DNA from 4 places in the Heyndrickxia sp. FSL W8-0496 genome. Region 4 is predicted to be linked to each of the others. Evidence: riboswitches for the same ligand, from Rfam matches in the RefSeq annotation. Region 4 holds a riboswitch; each other region holds the start of a gene.
The links. Region 4 has a riboswitch for S-adenosylmethionine ahead of NST63_RS06965 (methionine ABC transporter ATP-binding protein). Riboswitches for the same ligand answer to the same signal wherever they lie in the genome.
Positions count from the first base shown of each region.

Region 1: linked by a shared signal. The riboswitch ahead of ssuE (NADPH-dependent FMN reductase) and the one ahead of NST63_RS06965 (methionine ABC transporter ATP-binding protein) in region 4 are both predicted to bind S-adenosylmethionine.
Region 2: linked by a shared signal. The riboswitch ahead of NST63_RS02320 (methionine ABC transporter ATP-binding protein) and the one ahead of NST63_RS06965 (methionine ABC transporter ATP-binding protein) in region 4 are both predicted to bind S-adenosylmethionine.
Region 3: linked by a shared signal. The riboswitch ahead of NST63_RS23040 (transporter substrate-binding domain-containing protein) and the one ahead of NST63_RS06965 (methionine ABC transporter ATP-binding protein) in region 4 are both predicted to bind S-adenosylmethionine.

Region 1 covers NZ_JBBOXX010000001.1:2,914,550-2,919,097, forward strand. The annotation lists gene NST63_RS14765 (GNAT family N-acetyltransferase) at 1-535, shown strand, start outside; gene NST63_RS14770 (nucleotidyltransferase domain-containing protein) at 1,150-1,920, opposite strand; gene ssuE (NADPH-dependent FMN reductase) at 2,191-2,736, opposite strand; SAM riboswitch class I at 2,830-2,934, opposite strand; partial or broken gene NST63_RS14780 (DUF4003 family protein) at 3,192-3,680, shown strand; gene NST63_RS14785 (hypothetical protein) at 3,911-4,084, shown strand; gene NST63_RS14790 (hypothetical protein) at 4,206-4,502, opposite strand.
Region 2 covers NZ_JBBOXX010000001.1:405,891-410,438, reverse strand. The annotation lists gene NST63_RS02335 (M20 family metallopeptidase) at 1-140, opposite strand, end outside; gene NST63_RS02330 (MetQ/NlpA family ABC transporter substrate-binding protein) at 224-1,072, opposite strand; gene NST63_RS02325 (methionine ABC transporter permease) at 1,118-1,780, opposite strand; gene NST63_RS02320 (methionine ABC transporter ATP-binding protein) at 1,770-2,795, opposite strand; SAM riboswitch class I at 2,880-2,998, opposite strand; gene NST63_RS02315 (L,D-transpeptidase) at 3,147-3,485, opposite strand; gene NST63_RS02310 (hypothetical protein) at 3,826-4,299, shown strand; gene NST63_RS02305 (spore germination protein) at 4,335-4,548, opposite strand, start outside.
Region 3 covers NZ_JBBOXX010000001.1:4,544,063-4,548,610, reverse strand. The annotation lists gene NST63_RS23045 (sensor domain-containing protein) at 1-1,602, shown strand, start outside; SAM riboswitch class I at 1,729-1,838, shown strand; gene NST63_RS23040 (transporter substrate-binding domain-containing protein) at 1,988-2,851, shown strand; gene NST63_RS23035 (amino acid ABC transporter permease) at 2,870-3,577, shown strand; gene NST63_RS23030 (amino acid ABC transporter permease) at 3,590-4,324, shown strand; gene NST63_RS23025 (amino acid ABC transporter ATP-binding protein) at 4,317-4,548, shown strand, end outside.
Region 4 covers NZ_JBBOXX010000001.1:1,412,927-1,417,474, reverse strand. The annotation lists gene NST63_RS06975 (MetQ/NlpA family ABC transporter substrate-binding protein) at 1-726, opposite strand, end outside; gene NST63_RS06970 (methionine ABC transporter permease) at 754-1,422, opposite strand; gene NST63_RS06965 (methionine ABC transporter ATP-binding protein) at 1,415-2,446, opposite strand; SAM riboswitch class I at 2,553-2,658, opposite strand; gene NST63_RS06960 (hypothetical protein) at 2,804-3,142, opposite strand; gene NST63_RS06955 (MFS transporter) at 3,309-4,548, opposite strand, start outside.

The DNA of each region.
Region 1 (4,548 bases), 1.5 Mb from region 4:
AGTCCGAAGACTAAGTGAAAATGATAAACATTTACTAATAAAATGGCTATCGGACCCAATGGTACTACAATTTTACGAGGGACGGGATCGACCACATGATTTAGAAATGGTAGATAAACATTTTTATGATCGGAAGAGTCAAGATGTAATTGGGTGCATTATAGAACATCGAGGAATTCCAATCGGATATATTCAGTATTATGCACTAGACGTTGAGACAAAAATTAAATACGGGTATGCAGTTGGATCTGAAATTATTTATGGCACTGACCAATTTATAGGAGAGGTAAATTATTGGAACAAAGGCCTAGGAAAGCTCATTGTAAGTTCAATGATTGATTATTTAACTACTCAGAAAAAGGCGATGAGAGTAGTGATGGATCCCCAAACCTGGAATAAACGTGCGATAGCCTGTTATGAAAAATGCGATTTAAGGAAAGTAAAACTATTACCAAAACATGAGCTACATGAAGGGGAATACAGGGATGCCTGGCTAATGGAATATACGCATCCTAAGGAGACGGATACTCTTTGAAACCAAAAATCAATGTTATAAATAATGATAGAGGAACATTATAAATACTTCTTTGAATTGAGACAGTTATATGGAGAAGGTTTAGACTTGAATTTGGGGGAAGTCTATAATTAAGAAGGATTTTGATATAGATAGAACGAGAGTGATAGGGAAAATATATCCTCAGTATTGAGGTTGGAACACATTTTGTGAGAATATTGCAGATAATCTGTCTCAGGGACGGCGATGGATACACATTATGCGAGAATATTGCAGATAATCTGTCTCAAGGATGGGGATTGGAACACATTTTGCGAAATATTGAAGAGAATGTGTGTCTAGTATGTATTTGGGAACAAATAAATAAGAGTTAATTCCCATGGTACAGAAAATGGTCTAATTATCTTTACTTTTATAGACAACATTTTCGAGGAAGCTTGTAATTTTTATGGAAGTATTACAGGTGGTCATCGACAACTGTTAACTTTATGGCTGATACAAATAAAGGAGCACTGCAATTGAGGAGATAGTTTACAGGAAAGAGCAATATTCTACCTCGCTACAAAAAAATGTACAAAACTTATAAAACCCAGCTTTCACAAAAAATAGGGAAAGAGGATGAATGGAGCATAGCATCATCCCCAAACTTCATCTAATGTCTCTCTAAATAAGTGATTTAATTTGTCCGTTGGGTCAACCACCTTACTATTTAAAGTGTGAGCAAAATCAGTTAAATGAGCCATTTCCTTTTTTAAATAATGGTAAAGCATATCGTTTCTGAGTTCCTGGTCGCTTTCATCGCCATGTTGCTTTCTTTCAAGCAATTGATTAATAGTTGTTTTGATTTCATCCTCTTGAATCATTTGTTCAAGCAACACAGCAAATTCTATTGGTGGGAAAGTGTTGTATGTTTCAATCCATTTACATGCTAAAACAGGGCGAAGTACATAAAAATATTTTTTAATTTTCACATAATCTTTCTCCATAAAATTGTGAAAGTTTCGTTTACCCATATTTAAATAATGGTACATGGAAGCGGTAGGAACAAAAACTTGACTTGATAGATTTTTCATTTTCTCAATTGTTGAATAAGCTTGATAATAAACAATACTAGAATTCAACCACTCAAGAAGCGAAGGATTTGATTTTCGAAAAAGCCTTAAAGCTTTTGTTAATTCCCATCCATTCATATCAAGTAAATCATTAATAGGTAATTCTATTACATCCCGTTTCTGGTCGATAGATAAATACCAATCTTTTGAATGAATATAAATGAACCGAACATCATAATCACTGTCCTTAGAAGGAACCCCCCATGCACGACTACCAGATTCACATGCATATAATATCTTCACTCGATAGGTTTCTTCAATTTTCATTATTTCTTCACTAATTCTTTTTCTCATAAAATCCCCCCTTATATTTGTCATTACTTATTAAAATAAATGATTCTGATGAATACTTTTTTTCGTATAGTTGTTGCTTTTGTAAAAGCCCAACTACCGGCTTTTACTTCCAATTAAGGATTCTAGCGGTTCTTATGGAGATTGCAACTTTTTTCTCAGTAAAATGAAACGTGTAGCGATCCTCAGTTGATATTTATTAGTGATAACTTTACTAAATAGCAACAAGGTTTGAGAAAAGAGCCTTAATTTAAAACACAGTAACATCTTCAATTATGCTATAAACGGATTTTTAATTTGAATGGATCGAACAAAATCATTTAACTGTACGTATAGTCGATTTACGATCTCCACATCAATAATAGGACTATCTTTACTCATTCGATCAATTTGGCTATCTAAAATATATATCCCATGCGTTGGCTTTCCTTTTAAACTATTGATTAGTGGTTTTAGTGCATATTCTATTGCTAAAAGATGGGCACCTGTTCCTCCTACCATTAATGGAAATACAGGTGTTCCTTTTAATGCACCCTCTGGTAATAAATCAATGAGTGACTTTAAAGCTCCTGTATAGGAAGCTTTATATACTGGAGAGCCAATTAGAACTCCATCTGCTTCCTCCATCACTTCTGTAAATTTTTTTATTTCTATACTGTTATAATACTCCTTTATTAAGTTTACCGGTGAAAAATCTAAAACAGATAAAAATGTTATAGAAAAACCTTCGCTTTCAAGTATAGTTTGTATATGTCGAAGAACTACTTCGATTTTTGACTTTTCTTGAGGACTCCCACAAAGAATGACAATTTTATTCATAAGTTATCCCTTCCTTTAGAGCTTTAATGAAAAATTAGCAATAAAAAAGTCCTCCATTCAAAAGAAAAGAGGACTTTACTGTTCATGTGATCTCTCTTATCTCTCAAGACTATGCTTGCTGGAATTAGCACCTTTCTACTTCATGTAGAGGTTGCTGAAGCGTCAACGGACCAGTCCCTCGGCTTCTCTTGATAAGAATTATTTCATTGTGAATATCATATATACAAAGGATAAATTTGTCAAGAATTATTCCAAGTATTTTTATAGGTTATAATAGTATTAATCAATCACTCATTTGAAACTTTTTTATACCTACATACGTAAATAAAAGTACAAATTAACAAATTGGGGGAGCTTTCATGTTACAGGACATAGCAAAACAAGCAGAAAAATTCGTCTCTTCTTTCGATGCCTTAACAAATGCTATTAGTTGGGGTATCGATAAACGAATTTGAATGAGTATTGCTTCACAGTTTATGATATCTGGCAAGGAACTAGAACCTAAAGAATTTCTAAACGTATCTGATTTTCTAAAAAAAGACATAAAGTGGTATTCAGGTATAAATCAGGAGATGAGATATACATTAGCATCTTTATTAATTAATCAATTTCCCGATCCGATTCAGGCATTCAGTGATTTAAAAGAATGTTATAATGCTCTAACTAAAAAAGGATTTCACTAGGGACCATATACTTATTTAGCTGCATATACATTATTATCTCACCCAATGGAAGGGATGGATAGAAGTGATCAAGCAGGTCTAGCGATGGAGCTATATAAGGCGATGAAAAGCAAACATTTCTTTCTTACATCGAATGATGATTATCCCTTAGCCGTATTACTTACCAATATAAACTGTTCTATTGAACATCAAATGGAAAACATTGAATTTTTCTATCACTATTTAGGAGAACGAGTATTCTGCAAAGGAAATGATTTGTAATTTTTATCCCATATTCTTACTTATGGAGAAAATAATAATCGTGAAAGATTAGCAGAAAACAGCGTAAATCTATAAGAGCAATTCCGAAAGCATCACTTAAAAATTAAAGGAATTCATTTTTCCACCATTGGTGTACTGGCTTTATTAGACGAGCCTGAAAAATACATTTCTGAAATCATTTCGATTGATTTAATTCTAAATGAAAAAAACTATTCCGTTGGTATAAAGAGATGAGCTTACTATTCTCTATTCAAATGCTAGTGAAGGATAAAATCCAAGACAAAGATCTTCTTTCCATAGGAACAGCAACTAATATTCAAGCAATTATACTAGCGCAACAAGCTGCTTCGATTGCAGCAATTTCTGCTGCTACTGCAGCCGCCTCATCTTCGACTAGCAATTGATTATTTACAAATATCCAAAATCGAGTATTGGTAACCATACTCGATTTTGGATATACGAAACTATTGATTGAAGTGAATATTGTTTTTAAGTAGTATAAAAAATAGTTGGCCTCATCTCAGATTAAGGTTCCCTGAATCCAAATAACCCCATAAAAATTGGTGATAATGCTATACTTACAAAGAAAAGAAATATAATGGTTATGCCTATATATTTGAAAGGACCTCTTTCCTTCTTTTTCATTCCTATTATTCCATATCCAATGCTTAAAAACATTGAAACTAAACTACCAAAAATGATTATTGCTATTATCATTTTTTCACTAAAAGTCGGGTTATCAAATATTCGATAACTAATAATATATAACATAATTCCCAGGATGCTAAAAATGGTCGACCAAATACTTTTATTCTCAAACACCCAATCACCTCCCTATTTTGACGATTTTTCAAGTATGCTATCAAAT
Region 2 (4,548 bases), 1.0 Mb from region 4:
AATGTCTTTGCTGCAAAGAACTCTTGATTTCCTATTTCAGGATTTTCGTGAATTTTATGGCTTGCCTCAATGTATAGCTCCCTTGAATCCTCAATGCTTTTTACAATACTTTCTCTTAAACTTTCTGTTTGTATTGTCATTATTTTTCCCCTTCCTATTTCTCATTTTTCATATATTTTTAATCAGAATTAAAGGTAGTAAATGCTAAAAAATCGACTAAACCTTATTTAATAATCCCATCAAGATCTTTAATTGGCATATCAACCACGATTGATCCACCTTTTGTATCTTTTTTGATTGCTTCCTCTACTTCCTTACTATGATAAATCTCAAGAATTTTTTTATAGATTTTGTTATCCTTTTCCTTTGTTCGTGCAGCAATAATATTAATATATGGCTTTACCGAATCACTATTTGGATCCTCGAGATAAATAGATTCCTTTGTAATATTAAGACCTGCTTGGCCTGCCACCCCATTATTAATGACTGATGCAGCAACATCTTTTAGAACACGAGGTGTTTGTTGCGCCACAACTGGTGTAATCTTAAGTTTCTTTGGATTTTCGACAATCCCACTTGGGTCACCAAATAGACCAAAATCGTCCTTTAATTTAATTAGACCTGCTGATTGCAATAATAATAGAGCACGTGCTTGATTTGACGGGTCGTTAGGAATCGCAATTTCTCCTCCAGTCGGGATATCGTCAGGATTTTTATATTTATCAGAAAACATTCCCATAGGTGCGATTTGTGTAGTTCCAATTGGTGTAATATCTAGGTTATGTTCTTCTTTAAATTGGTTTAGAAAAGCTATATGCTGAAAGGCATTCAGATCGATATCTCCATCGGCTAGTGCTTGATTTGGAATCGTATAATCAGAGAATTCCTTTAATTTAACTGTTATACCCTCTTTTTTTGCCTTTTCTTTAATAATATCCCACATTTGTCCGTCCGATCCTGTCACTCCAATCGTCACGACTTTACTATCTTTTCCACTAGTTTCTTTGCCACAGGCAGCAAGAAGGGAAAGGGTGATTACTGCAATAATGCTTAGTAAAAATGATTTTTTCATTTATATTTCCTCTTTTCTTATGATGTTTTTATTAGTGCTTTATTTTTATCTACGAAGAAAAATTCTCGCTAAGTAGTTACCAACAAATTGAGCAATTTGCACAAGAATAATCAATAACACAACTGTCACAATCATCACTTGCGTATCAAAGCGTTGATAACCATAGGTCATCGCCAAATCTCCAAGGCCACCGCCACCTACTGTACCTGCCATGGCTGAAAAATCAATTAATCCAACGGTGATAAAGGTAATTCCTAAAATTAGTGGACCCAAGGCTTCACGGATTAATACTCCGAAGATAATTTGTAGCTTACCTGCCCCCATGGCCTTCGCTGCTTCTATAATCCCCGGATCGATCGATACAAGATTGTTTTCGACCACACGTGCAATTCCGAAGGATGCTGCTATTGTCATCGGAAAGATGGCTGCAGCTGTTCCAATGGTTGACCCCATCACCATCCTAGTAATTGGGCTAATGGCAACGAGAAAAATAATAAATGGAATCGGTCGAATAATATTTATTAAAATATTTAAGATAGTAGATACCGTTTTATTTTCTAAAATATTGCCTTTTCGAGTGACGAAAAGGAGTAAACCAATAATCGTTCCAATGATTGTTGAAAAGATTAATGTAAAAATAACCATAGTCACTGTTTGACCCGATGCCTGCACTACTCTGGGCCAAAATGTACTCCAATCAACTTGCATGAGTTGTAACCTCCTTTATTTGTACAAATCTTTCTAAATGCTTCACTGCCTTATCCACTTCATGATCTGTCCCTTGTAATTCAACGATAAGCTGGCCAAAAAGCACTTCCTGTAACTCACTAATATTGCCGTAAATGATATTAACATCTACTTGATAGGACTTCGCAATATCAGAAAGCAACGGTTTACTTGTCTCTTCCCCAGTAAAAACTAATCTGTATAAGCGACTTGATGGGTTAGATCGTAATTTTTCAAATAGTTTAGAAGAGATTTTGTCATTTAAAACAGAACTAATAAAATTCTTAGTTGTTTGTGTTTTTGGATTTGTGAAAATATCAAAAACCGATCCTTCCTCTATGACCCTTCCGTTTTCCATCACTGCTACTCTGTCACATATATTGCGAATGACTTGCATTTCATGGGTGATTAATAGAATGGTCACATTGTATTCTTCATTTACCTTTTTTAACAGATTCAAAATATCACTAGTAGTTTCTGGATCTAATGCAGAGGTAGCCTCATCACAGATAAGAATATCTGGAGATGTAGCAAGGGCTCTTGCAATACCAACCCGCTGTTTTTGACCACCAGACAATTGTTCAGGATAATACTTCGCTTTATCTGCTAATCCTACAAATTGTAAAAGCTCTGTTACTCTACGATTAATCTCCTGTTTTGGCACCTTCGCAAGTTTTAATGGATAAGCAACATTTCCAAACACCGTTCGGGAGTTAAATAGATTAAAGGTCTGAAAGATCATTCCAATTCTTTGCCTCATCATCCTGAGTTCCTTCTCTGTAAGCGATAAATTTTCCTGATCATTAACAATCACTTTTCCAGATGTTGGTCGTTCTAATAGATTTACCAGCCGAAGTAGGGTACTTTTCCCGGCTCCACTGAAGCCGATGACACCAAATATTTCCCCTTTTTCAATCGATAAGAAGACATCCTGCACAGCTGCAACTTCTCTGCCTTTTGACTGGAAAACCTTACTTACACCTTCAAACTTAATCATGTTGTATTCTCCTCTCAAGAACAAAAAAACCCTTCTTCTTATCCACACACAGATAAGAAGAAGGGTTTATATTAACCGCTCTACTTCTTATCTTTCAAGCTGATAAAACAATCAGCTTGCAGGAATTAGCACGGTATTTGCAAAATAGCAAACCCGTTGCCGAGGCTTCGCAGGGCCAGTCCCTCCACCTCTCTGGATAAGTAATAGTCATTTTATTTAATTTTTGTTCAATTAATTATGTTCAATAATATTCCGAAATATAATATAAGTCAATATCTTTTTTCATTTTTCTCAAATAATTTTTTTTTAATGAAATCTATGAATTCGACATAGTGGATTCCTTTTTAACCACTAATTTCGGCTTATGCTCACCTTAGTGCCTATCGGAACAATTTTCGAAAGGGAAAGAACATCCTTATTGTACATTCGAATACACCCATGTGAAACCAGCTTCCCAATTGAGGCAGGATTATTAGTCCCGTGTATTCCATAGTGCGGCTTCGATAATCCCATCCACATGATACCGAATGGACCTCCTGGATTTGGCTGTTTATTGATGATTGTATATACCCCTTTAGGTGTAGGGGTCAGCATCTTCCCCACCCCGATTGGATAGGTTTTGACAACTCTTCCGGCATTCAACAATGTCAAACGGCGTTTTGCTGTTGATACATGAATTTCATATGCCACTTTCCCCACCTCCATTCATACATTATGCATACTCATGGATAATGAACCAAATAGACATAAAAAAATTTAGTATGTATCAAATAGATACAATCATTTTCAATGCCTCAAGACTCGTTTCCTTTGAACCAAAAGCTGTTCAGATAGTTGGTTGCTTTGCAAAAGTCCTACTGCCGACTTTTACTTCTAATAAAGGGTTCAGTGTTATTATGAAGTTTGTAGTTCTTTTCTCGGTGTCATGAAAGGTTCTCTTGTTCTTAACCTATTCTATTAGAGACAAATAACATCATGGAGGAGAATTTTTGGTAAAATATATTTAACAATCATAAGGAGCTTGATAATCATGAGCAAAAGTGATTTAGAAAAATTAACATTCGAGTTAAATAAAATAAAAGAACTAAATAGTAAATTATTGGAGAATAATATTCAACCGATATTGAAAGAAAAAGTTCAGGATTTTTTAGATGCCTTTGAAGATTATTTTAGAGAAAGAGGGCTTGTTGTAAACGCAGGTCACTTGACTGTTCGCGCAGCTTTCGATTCCTTAGAGTTTACTGCTTTTTCAAAGGGCGACCCGACTATATTTATATTAAAGGATAGAGAAACAATCGCCTCCATATCTGTTAAATACAAAACACCAACACGGTCCGCCTCATATCAGTTTGACACTGAAGAAGAACAGTTAAAATGGGAAATAAAAAAGGAAAATACATTATTTAGTTATCTGGAGAATCCTGAATTCTACTATACCGGTAGCGAATTCGGAAGACCATATTACGATCCTTTGGTTGTACTTGAGAGTATATTTCATGTGTAAAAGCACTCATTATCGTGCTTTTACACATCCATATACTAAATAAAACTGTTTTTGGCAGTTGCACTATCACTAATATCCGGATCAACAACAGAGGATAAGGGGAGATTCATTAAAGAAAAATCCCCATTCTGTTCTCCGAATGCCTGGTTGCGCTTATATGAAGTAAACTGGTCAATGGCTTGAACGGGGCCAGCATTAATTACAGATGAATTATCCACTGAATTAATCTTAAAACCTAGCATATTTACA
Region 3 (4,548 bases), 3.1 Mb from region 4:
AAAATATTATTTGTTTCTGAAGGACTTTATAATATTACAGGTTATTCTTCTGAGGAGATGATGACCAATTCCTTTCTATGGAAGGATATTATTTATGAGCAAGATCATTCCATTTATTTTGAGAAGCAAAGTGAGTTAAAGAAAGGGAAATCCATTCATCATCAGTACAGAATCATTCATAAGAATGGTTCGATTCGTTGGCTGCAGGATCAAACGATTCCTTTTATAAACGAAAAGGGAGACATTACAAGACTGGATGGAATTATTTCGGACATAACAGAACAAAAAAGCAATGAGGAGCAAATTGCTTATTTTGCCTATCATGATTATTTGACGGATTTACCGAATAGAAGAATGTTTGATGAAGTATTGCAATCATTGATTGAGGATTCACAGGAAAAAAATCAATCATTTGCCATTATTTTTCTGGATATGGATCGATTCAAATACATTAATGACTCTTTAAACCATGATATTGGCCATGAACTATTGATACAGATCGGACACCGATTAGTTGAAATGATACCTGATAAAGAATTGGTTGCTAGAATCGGTGGAGATGAATTTGCCATTTTGTTAAGAAATAACAAGTATATTTATGATTTAAATCAAGTAGGGGAACAAATTATTAAAGGAATAAAAGAACCGTTTACTATAAATGATTATGAGCTGTATGTTTCTGCAAGTGTAGGGATTTGTCAATATCCTTTAGATGGTAAGGATGCATGGACTTTGCTAAAAAATACAGATAGTGCTCTTTATCGAGCAAAGGATCTTGGGAAGGATAATTATGTTATATATTCCCAATCAATAATGAAGTGTCCAAATAAATCTACATTCTTTGATAAGGATGTAAGAAGAGCATTAACTAACAATGAGTTTAGGGTTGATTTTCAACCTAGAATTGATGTTAAAACAAATAAAATGGTCAGTGCTGAGGCATTAATACGTTGGGAGCATCCAGAACGAGGACTTGTCCTTCCAGGAGAATTTATTCCTTTTGCTGAAGAATCAGGCTTAATTGTAGACATTGGAGACTGGGTTATTCGATATGTATGTGAACAAATAAGACATTGGCAAGTTCAATCCATACCGGTCGTCCCTGTTTCAATTAATATTTCACCGAAAAGTTTCTTGAAAAGAAACTGGAGTATAGGTGTAATGCAAATTTTGCAAGATACTGGGGTTAGTCCAAACTTGCTTGAATTTGAAATCACTGAAAGAATTATTATGCAAAATGAAAAGATAGTCTATGATTCGATAAAAGATTTTAAAGAAAGAGGGATTACATTCTCTTTAGATGATTTTGGTACAGGATATGCTTCTATTACCTATTTGAAACAATTTCAATTTGAATATGTTAAGATTGATCGTTCGTTAATACAAAATATTCATTTGGACTCTCAAGATGCTGCCCTAACAAAGGCAATTATTGAATTAGCACATGGGCTAAGGATGAAGGTTGTTGCAGAAGGAATTGAAACAGTTGAACAATTTCAGATTCTACAATCGTTTCAATGTGATGAAGTACAAGGGTATTTATATAGTAAGCCTTTAAAGACTGAGCAGTTTGAATCATTTATGAGTAAGGGGATCCATTAAAATCGATGATTAGGGATGAAAGGAGTTTATACTCCTTTTTTTTATACTTGACAATAGTCAGAATACTGGATATATTAAATTTTAAGTAATTCCAAGTTTTCTTATAGGAATATATAATTTAGTTTTTTCTTATCTAGAGCGGTGGAGGGACTGGCCCTATGATACCCGGCAACCTTAATCTCCTTGATTAAACGGTGCTAATTCCAGCAGAGCAAATAGGTTCTGAAAGATAAGAGGAGATTGTTCAAGTATTTTGAGCCTTTCTTCTTTTCGGTAGAAGAAAGGTTTTTCGATTTTTAGGGGTGATGAAAAAGTGGGTAGTTGAAGATGATATCCTTTTTGTTGGCTAAGGTACAGAAAAATGTAAAGAGAGGGGATTTTTTTCATGGAGAACAAAAGGAAGGTAGTTAGCATTATTAGTTGTTTTGCATTCGTTATGTTATTGGCAGGCTGTACAACATCAGCAAATCATTCATCAACCGATGAAAATGGAACGAAGATTCGTAAGGTGAAAGTAGCTTTTGATCAATCCTCCAAGCCTATTTCATACATAGATGAGAATGGGAATCCAACTGGGTATGATGTAGAGGTAATGAAATTAGTCGATAAACTCTTACCTGAATATGAATTTGAGTATGTAGGTACAACGAGTGATGATTTACTATTAGGGGTGGAACAAGGGAAATTTCAGGTTGGAGTAAAAAATGCATTCTGGACCGAAGAAAGGACAAAGAAATTTATTTATCCTAAAGAATTTCTTGGACTGAGTAGTACAGGACTTGTATTAAAGAAAGAAAATAAGGAGATTAAAAGTTTAGAAGACTTTGCTTCTGCGGGATACACCCTCGCACCGATTGCCGCAAATAATGCTCAGTATACAGTTATTGATGAATATAATCAGTCACACCCAGATAATAAAATTAAGCTCAAGGCAGGAGAAACCTTTTCGGTTGATGTTGTTCAATGGGTGAATGAAGGACGTGTAGATGGTGGAGTAATGATTGAGGGTCCTTTTAAAAAACAGGTAGAGGAGAAAAATGGTCCTTATCATCATTTAGTTAATGATGTTGTCTATAATGAATTCGCCGTAATAAAAACCTGGCCACTATTTAATAAAAAAGAGCAGGAATTTGCGGATGCATATGACCAAGCGATCAAACAACTGCAAGAAAAAAAAGAAACGAATGAGTTAAGTAAGAAATTTTACGGAAGAGATTTATTTGAAGTATTAGATCAAGCGAAAAAGTAGGGAAAATGGAGGGGGATAATGGAAAAATACTTTGATGCATCTTATATATTCAAATCCATCCCAATGCTGCTTCCTTTTCTAAAAGTAACATTTATTGTTACTGGCTTATCGGTAATGTTTGGAACCATTCTAGGGTTTATTTTGGCGATAGGAAAAATAGGAAAAGGTAAAATTGCTAGAAAAATTGCTAATGGCTACACCACTGCCTTAAGATGTACGCCATCGATTGTTTTGTTATTTCTAGTCTATTATGGGGTTCCAGCACTATTAGAAAAATTTTCAGTTCAGACTAGTAATGTAGACAAAATTGTTTTTGTAGTAATTACTTTTTCTCTTCAGTTTGGCGCATTTATGTCTGAAGTAATAAGGAGTGCGTATGAATCTGTGGATAAAGGGCAATTCGAGGCTGCTGTTAGTGTGGGATTAAGTCCTTTTCAGGCATATAGAAGAATTGTCTTTCCACAGGCATTTGTAGTAGCTATTCCAAACTTTGGAAACAGTCTATTGGAGTTAATTAAAGAAGGCTCTTTAGCATATACGATCGGCCTAATAGATGTAATGGGGAAAGCCAATCTCATTATTGCAAGTAATTATAATGCACATGCTTTAGAGATCTATTTGGCATTATCGATCATCTATTGGATTATTTCTATTGTGATCGAACAAGTATTTTTAAAATTTGAAAAGGGATTTAGTAAAGGAAAACAATCATTGAAATCAACATAAGGAGGAACGCGAGTGCAGGGTAGCTTTAATCTTGAGTTTTTAGTCGATACGTTTTTTGTTGCTTTATCAGGCGTACCCACTGCCTTAATTATAACGATTGTCGCATTAATAGTCGCCTCACCATTTGGTTTTTTATTGGCATTAACAAGAATTAATCGCATCCCAATTTTAAGTCAATTTTCGAGAATATATGTTTCATTTGTTCGTGGAACACCTGTAATCGTTCAGATATTTATTATCTATAACAGCGTACCTTTAGTAATATCATCATTATTCTCTAAGCTCCATATAGATAAAAATGTTTATGAGGTGAATCCGATATGGTATGCATTTATTGTATTTTCTCTAAATACGATTGCCATCTTAATTGAAATATTTCGTTCCTCATTAATAACAGTAAGTAAAGGACAATTAGAAGCTGCCCAATCTGTCGGATTAACGAATGTTCAAGCCTATCGAAGAATTATTATTCCACAAGCATTAGTGGTGGCATTGCCAAATATTTGCACCGCTACGGTAAATCTGATAAAAGCAACTTCCTTAGGCTATGCTATGTCCTTACCTGAAATTACTTTAAAGGCAAAGGTAGCGGCAAATGTAGGATATAACTATGTTGAGGCCTATATTGATATTTTTCTCGTGTATTTGATTATTTGTAGCTTAACGGAATATGGGTTCAAGCTATTTGAAAGAAAACTTAGCTCCTATAAAACAACTACAGCAAAAGGGGGGCAACAGTATGCTTGAAATTAAGAATGTGCATAAAACATTTGGGAAAAGTGAAGTATTAAAAGGGGTAAATTTGAGCATAAGTAAAGGAGATGTTGTTGTTATTCTTGGTCCTAGCGGATCTGGTAAAACGACATTGTTAAGATGCATTAATTTTCTTGAAAGGGCCGATCAAGGTCAGGCTGTTTTTGGGAATATGAATGTAAATCTTAAAGCAGCTACTAAAAAACAAATTCATGAGG
Region 4 (4,548 bases):
TTCATCACCTTTACGTACAGCGATCACATTTACATATGGTGAGTCGTCTCCTTCAATGGCAATAGAATCTTTTTTCGGATTCATACCTACATCGATGGCAAAGTTGGAGTTGATAACAACTGCATCTCCCTCTCCATTATTATATGCTGTAGTTAAGAAGGCTGGATCATATTCATAATCAAATTTTAATTTTTTTGGATTTTCAGCAATATCTTTAATCGTTGCCTCATCCTTATTAACACCATCTTTAAGCTTAATTAAGCCTTTTTCTTCAAACAATGTTAGAATACGACCGTGATCAGCGACAGAATTACTCATTAGTATTTTAGCACCATCCGGAAGGTCATCTAGAGATTTATATTTTTTTGAATAAATCCCCATCGGTTCAATATGAATACCACCTGCATTTACAAAGTCATATCCAAATTCTTTGATTTGTTTTTCTAAATAAGGAATATGTTGAAAATAGTTAGCATCTAAATCTTTTCCATCTAATGCTTTATTCGGTAAAACATAATCTGTGAACTTCTCAATTTTAAGATTGATGCCCTTTTTCTTCAAAATAGGCTTTGCTTGTTCCAAGATCACTGCATGTGGAGTATTTGAAGCTCCTACTACTAAAGTTGTTTCTTTACCATCGCCTTTTGATTTTTCATCTGAAGAACCACAGGCAGCTAATCCAAACACAAGCAATGTTGCAAAAAGAATACCTAACCATTTTTTCATTTGTATTTCCTCCTCTTTAATATGAAGTTATCGCTTATCTATTTTTCTTGTAATTAAATCACCAATCATCTGGATGATGAAAACGATAATTAAAATAATGATAGTAGCTACAAAAGTAACATCTGTACGATTTCTTTGGAAGCCATCTAAATAGGCTAGATTTCCTAATCCGCCGGCACCAATTGCACCTGCCATTGCGGTATACCCTACAATAGCAATGGATGTAACAGTTATACCTGAAACAATGGCCGGCATTGATTCTGGTAATAATACTTTAAATATAATGGTACTCATCTTGGCACCCATAGCCCTCGCTGCTTCAATAACACCTTTATCGACTTCTCTTAGACCAATCTCCACTAATCTTGCATAAAAAGGTGCCGCACCTATAATCAATGCAGGTAATGCTGCTTCTGGCCCAATTATGGAACCGACAATTGTTTTAGTAAATGGTATTAAAAGAACAATTAATATAATGAAAGGAATCGAACGAAAAACATTAACAATTGCTGAGATAATTGAGTTTATTGCACGGTTTTCCCATAAACTTCCTTTAGCTGTAAAAAACAATAATAATCCTAATAATATTCCGATTACAAATGTTGCAATCACGGACCAGAATGACATATATATAGTTTCTTTTGTGGCATCCCACATAGAAACCCAATCTACGTTTGGAAAGTATTTCTCAAGCATCTGCCTTCATCACCTCTAGTTCAATCTCCTGTTGTTTTTGCAAATAAGTTAATCCCTTATTTATCTCTTCTTCCTCACCATCTACATGAATGAACAATGTCCCATATGATCCATTCTGTGTTTGTGAGATGTTGCCCTGAATAATATTTACAGAAAGAGAATAATTCCTAATAAGATCAGTTATAATCGGTTGTTCAGCAGAACCTCCAATAAAAGTAATCTTCACTAATCGTCCACTTGGATACATATTTAATAGTTGTTGTACTGTTTCATGGGTATCTTCAGGTTCTGTGAGTTGTCTAACGAAACGCTTTGTTATTTTCTCTTGAGGTTTTCTAAACACATCAAGTACGCTTCCCATCTCAACAACCTGACCATTTTCCATAACAGCAACTCGATGACAAATTTTCCTAATCACATGCATTTCATGTGTAATTAGCACAATCGTTAATCCAAGTCTTTTATTAATATCCACTAATAGATCCAAAATAGAATCTGTAGTCTGTGGGTCCAATGCAGAAGTCGCCTCATCACATAAAAGTACTTGAGGGTCATTTGCTAAAGCACGGGCAATACCTACACGTTGCTTTTGTCCACCACTAAGCTGTGAAGGATATGCTTCTTCCCTTCCATCTAATCCAACAAGCTTAATTAATTCGTCTACTTTTTTTCTACGCTGCTGTTTTGGTACACCCGCGATTTCAAGAGGAAAAGAAATATTTTCCCTAACAGTACGTGACCAGAGAAGATTAAAATGCTGAAATATCATTCCAATGCCTTGTCTTGCTTTTCTTAGCTCTGCACCCTTTATACTCGAAATTTCCTTCCCAGCTACATGAATCTTACCCGAGGTTGGAATTTCTAGACCATTTAACATACGAATTAACGTACTTTTCCCGGCACCTGAATAGCCAATTACACCAAAAATCTCACCTTTATTTATATCAATGTTAATGTCATTAACTGCTGTAACTTCTCCATTTTTTGTAGAAAATATTTTTTTTACTTTTTGAACGGTTATCATGCTGTCCACCTCACTTGTATATGACGCCTAGTATTCCAATAATCTGGGCAAAATAAAATGCCTTTCTGCAAAATGACAGAAAGGCATGAATAATTATGAAACCTTCCTCTCATCTTCCAAAGTTAAAAACTTTGTGTGAATTGGCACCATTTCAGATAACTGACGGTTGCCGGGCTTCATAGGGCACATCCCTCCACCTCTCTTGATAAGAGCACATATATATTTAATTGTTAATCTTTCAAACAAAAAATTCCATTATTAAACTTTCAATATCAAAGACTTAATTAGTACAAAAGTCATTGTATCATGATGGTTAATGACTGTCAACAAAAAATCACAATAAATATAGTTCTCCATTCATGCAATCTGATAGTCTCTACTTAGCCATAAAATCGATTCAAGTAAAAGTGATAAGCGATAGGAGCCATATAATGTAAGTTCGTTATTTTTCACTAATTGACTTAAGCGAATATGACCATTTAAAAGATGACAAAGTATTGGTTTGGAGGCATGTATTTCTAAATTCGATTCGCCTATATCTTTTTTCATTATAGAACAGCTATTTTTAGAAATATACAATCCCCATTCCTCTTTATCGCAAACAAATTTTATCATAATAGGATGGTTTGGAAATAAGGCATTCAAATGTTTTCGATTATCCAACTCTTGAATCAGTCTTTCAAAAAATGAATCCATAAAGATCACCCATTTCTCGTTTATCTTTTATACACTTATTCATTTTTTGAAAAGAAAATCCTCTATCTATCGTTCTACAATTTTTTCAAGATATAAAATACATAAAAAAATTCTTGTCGAATAAAATCATTATCTATTTATTTCCCAAGAAATTTGTCATAAGTATTTATACTACTTTTGAAATAGGAGGATGATCTTTTTTGCTTCCAAAAGATTTAAAGACAATAAAAAAGTAGATCGACCCCACTAAATATAAAAAACATGTGATTGAAAAAACAATGGCGTAGCCATTATAAGAACCATTTCGTGAAACAATTCCCATTGAAACTGGCCCCATCAACCCCCATCCTAAATTAAATACCATTTGATTGACAGAGTTTGCAAGACCCTTCACTGAATTATCAACTTTAGACATCATTAATGACATTTGAATTGGATTTCCTGCATTCATTAAAGCCTGCCTGAATAAAAATCCAATTGCTGCAAGTAATAAACTATGAGTAAATCCCGTTAATAATAAAAATGGGAGAGAAGCCAATTGCAAAAAGACAACTGCCTTAACCTCCCCTACTTTACTTACTACAAATGGACCAATAAACATAGCGATGGCGGTTGCTGCCTGACCCATCGAAATAATAAATCCAATCGTTGTATTTGAAGCATTAAATCGATCAGCAAAGTATAAATTTAAATAAGGGATTACAAGTCCTGCACCAAAACCGATTAATAATTGTGCAATGGCAAAAAAGATGATTAATTTAAGACTTTCCTTTTGTTCTTTGAATGAAATGAAGCGTTTATTATTTTTTTCATCGTAGCTTACAACTGTTATTATTTCCTTAAGTCTCATTATTGGCAAAATTCCGATCAAAAATATAACTGCGCCAATTATTAAAGTAATCCGAATACTAATAATCGGACTATAGATCCATTCAAGTAAGTCAGAAAGTACTCCCCCAAATATATTTCCAATCACATTAGCAGCTGTCATCAATCCAAAATGAAGTGAAAACAGTTTGACACGTTGTTCAGCTGTAGAGTTTTCAGCCAATAAAGGAACGGATGAAACTTGTATAAATGCTTGGGTTAAACCAGTTAAAAAAGCTGCCATAAGGAGAAGTGTTCTTGGCTCAATGATACTTCGAAGAAATAAGGTAACTCCTGTAAAAATTAATCCATATAATATAACTCTTTTCCTTCCCAGTCTATCACTTAATATTCCTGCTGGAATCAGAATAATGGCTGTTGCCAGGGATGTCATTGAGATGACTTGCCCATTCATCTGATCAGGGAAACCGAGTTCACGAATATAGAAGTTGTAAATGACCATAAAAACACCCAAACCAATTTGCGTAAAAACGTTTCCATAAATGGCATTTCTTATATTCGAGTTATACCGTCCCCAT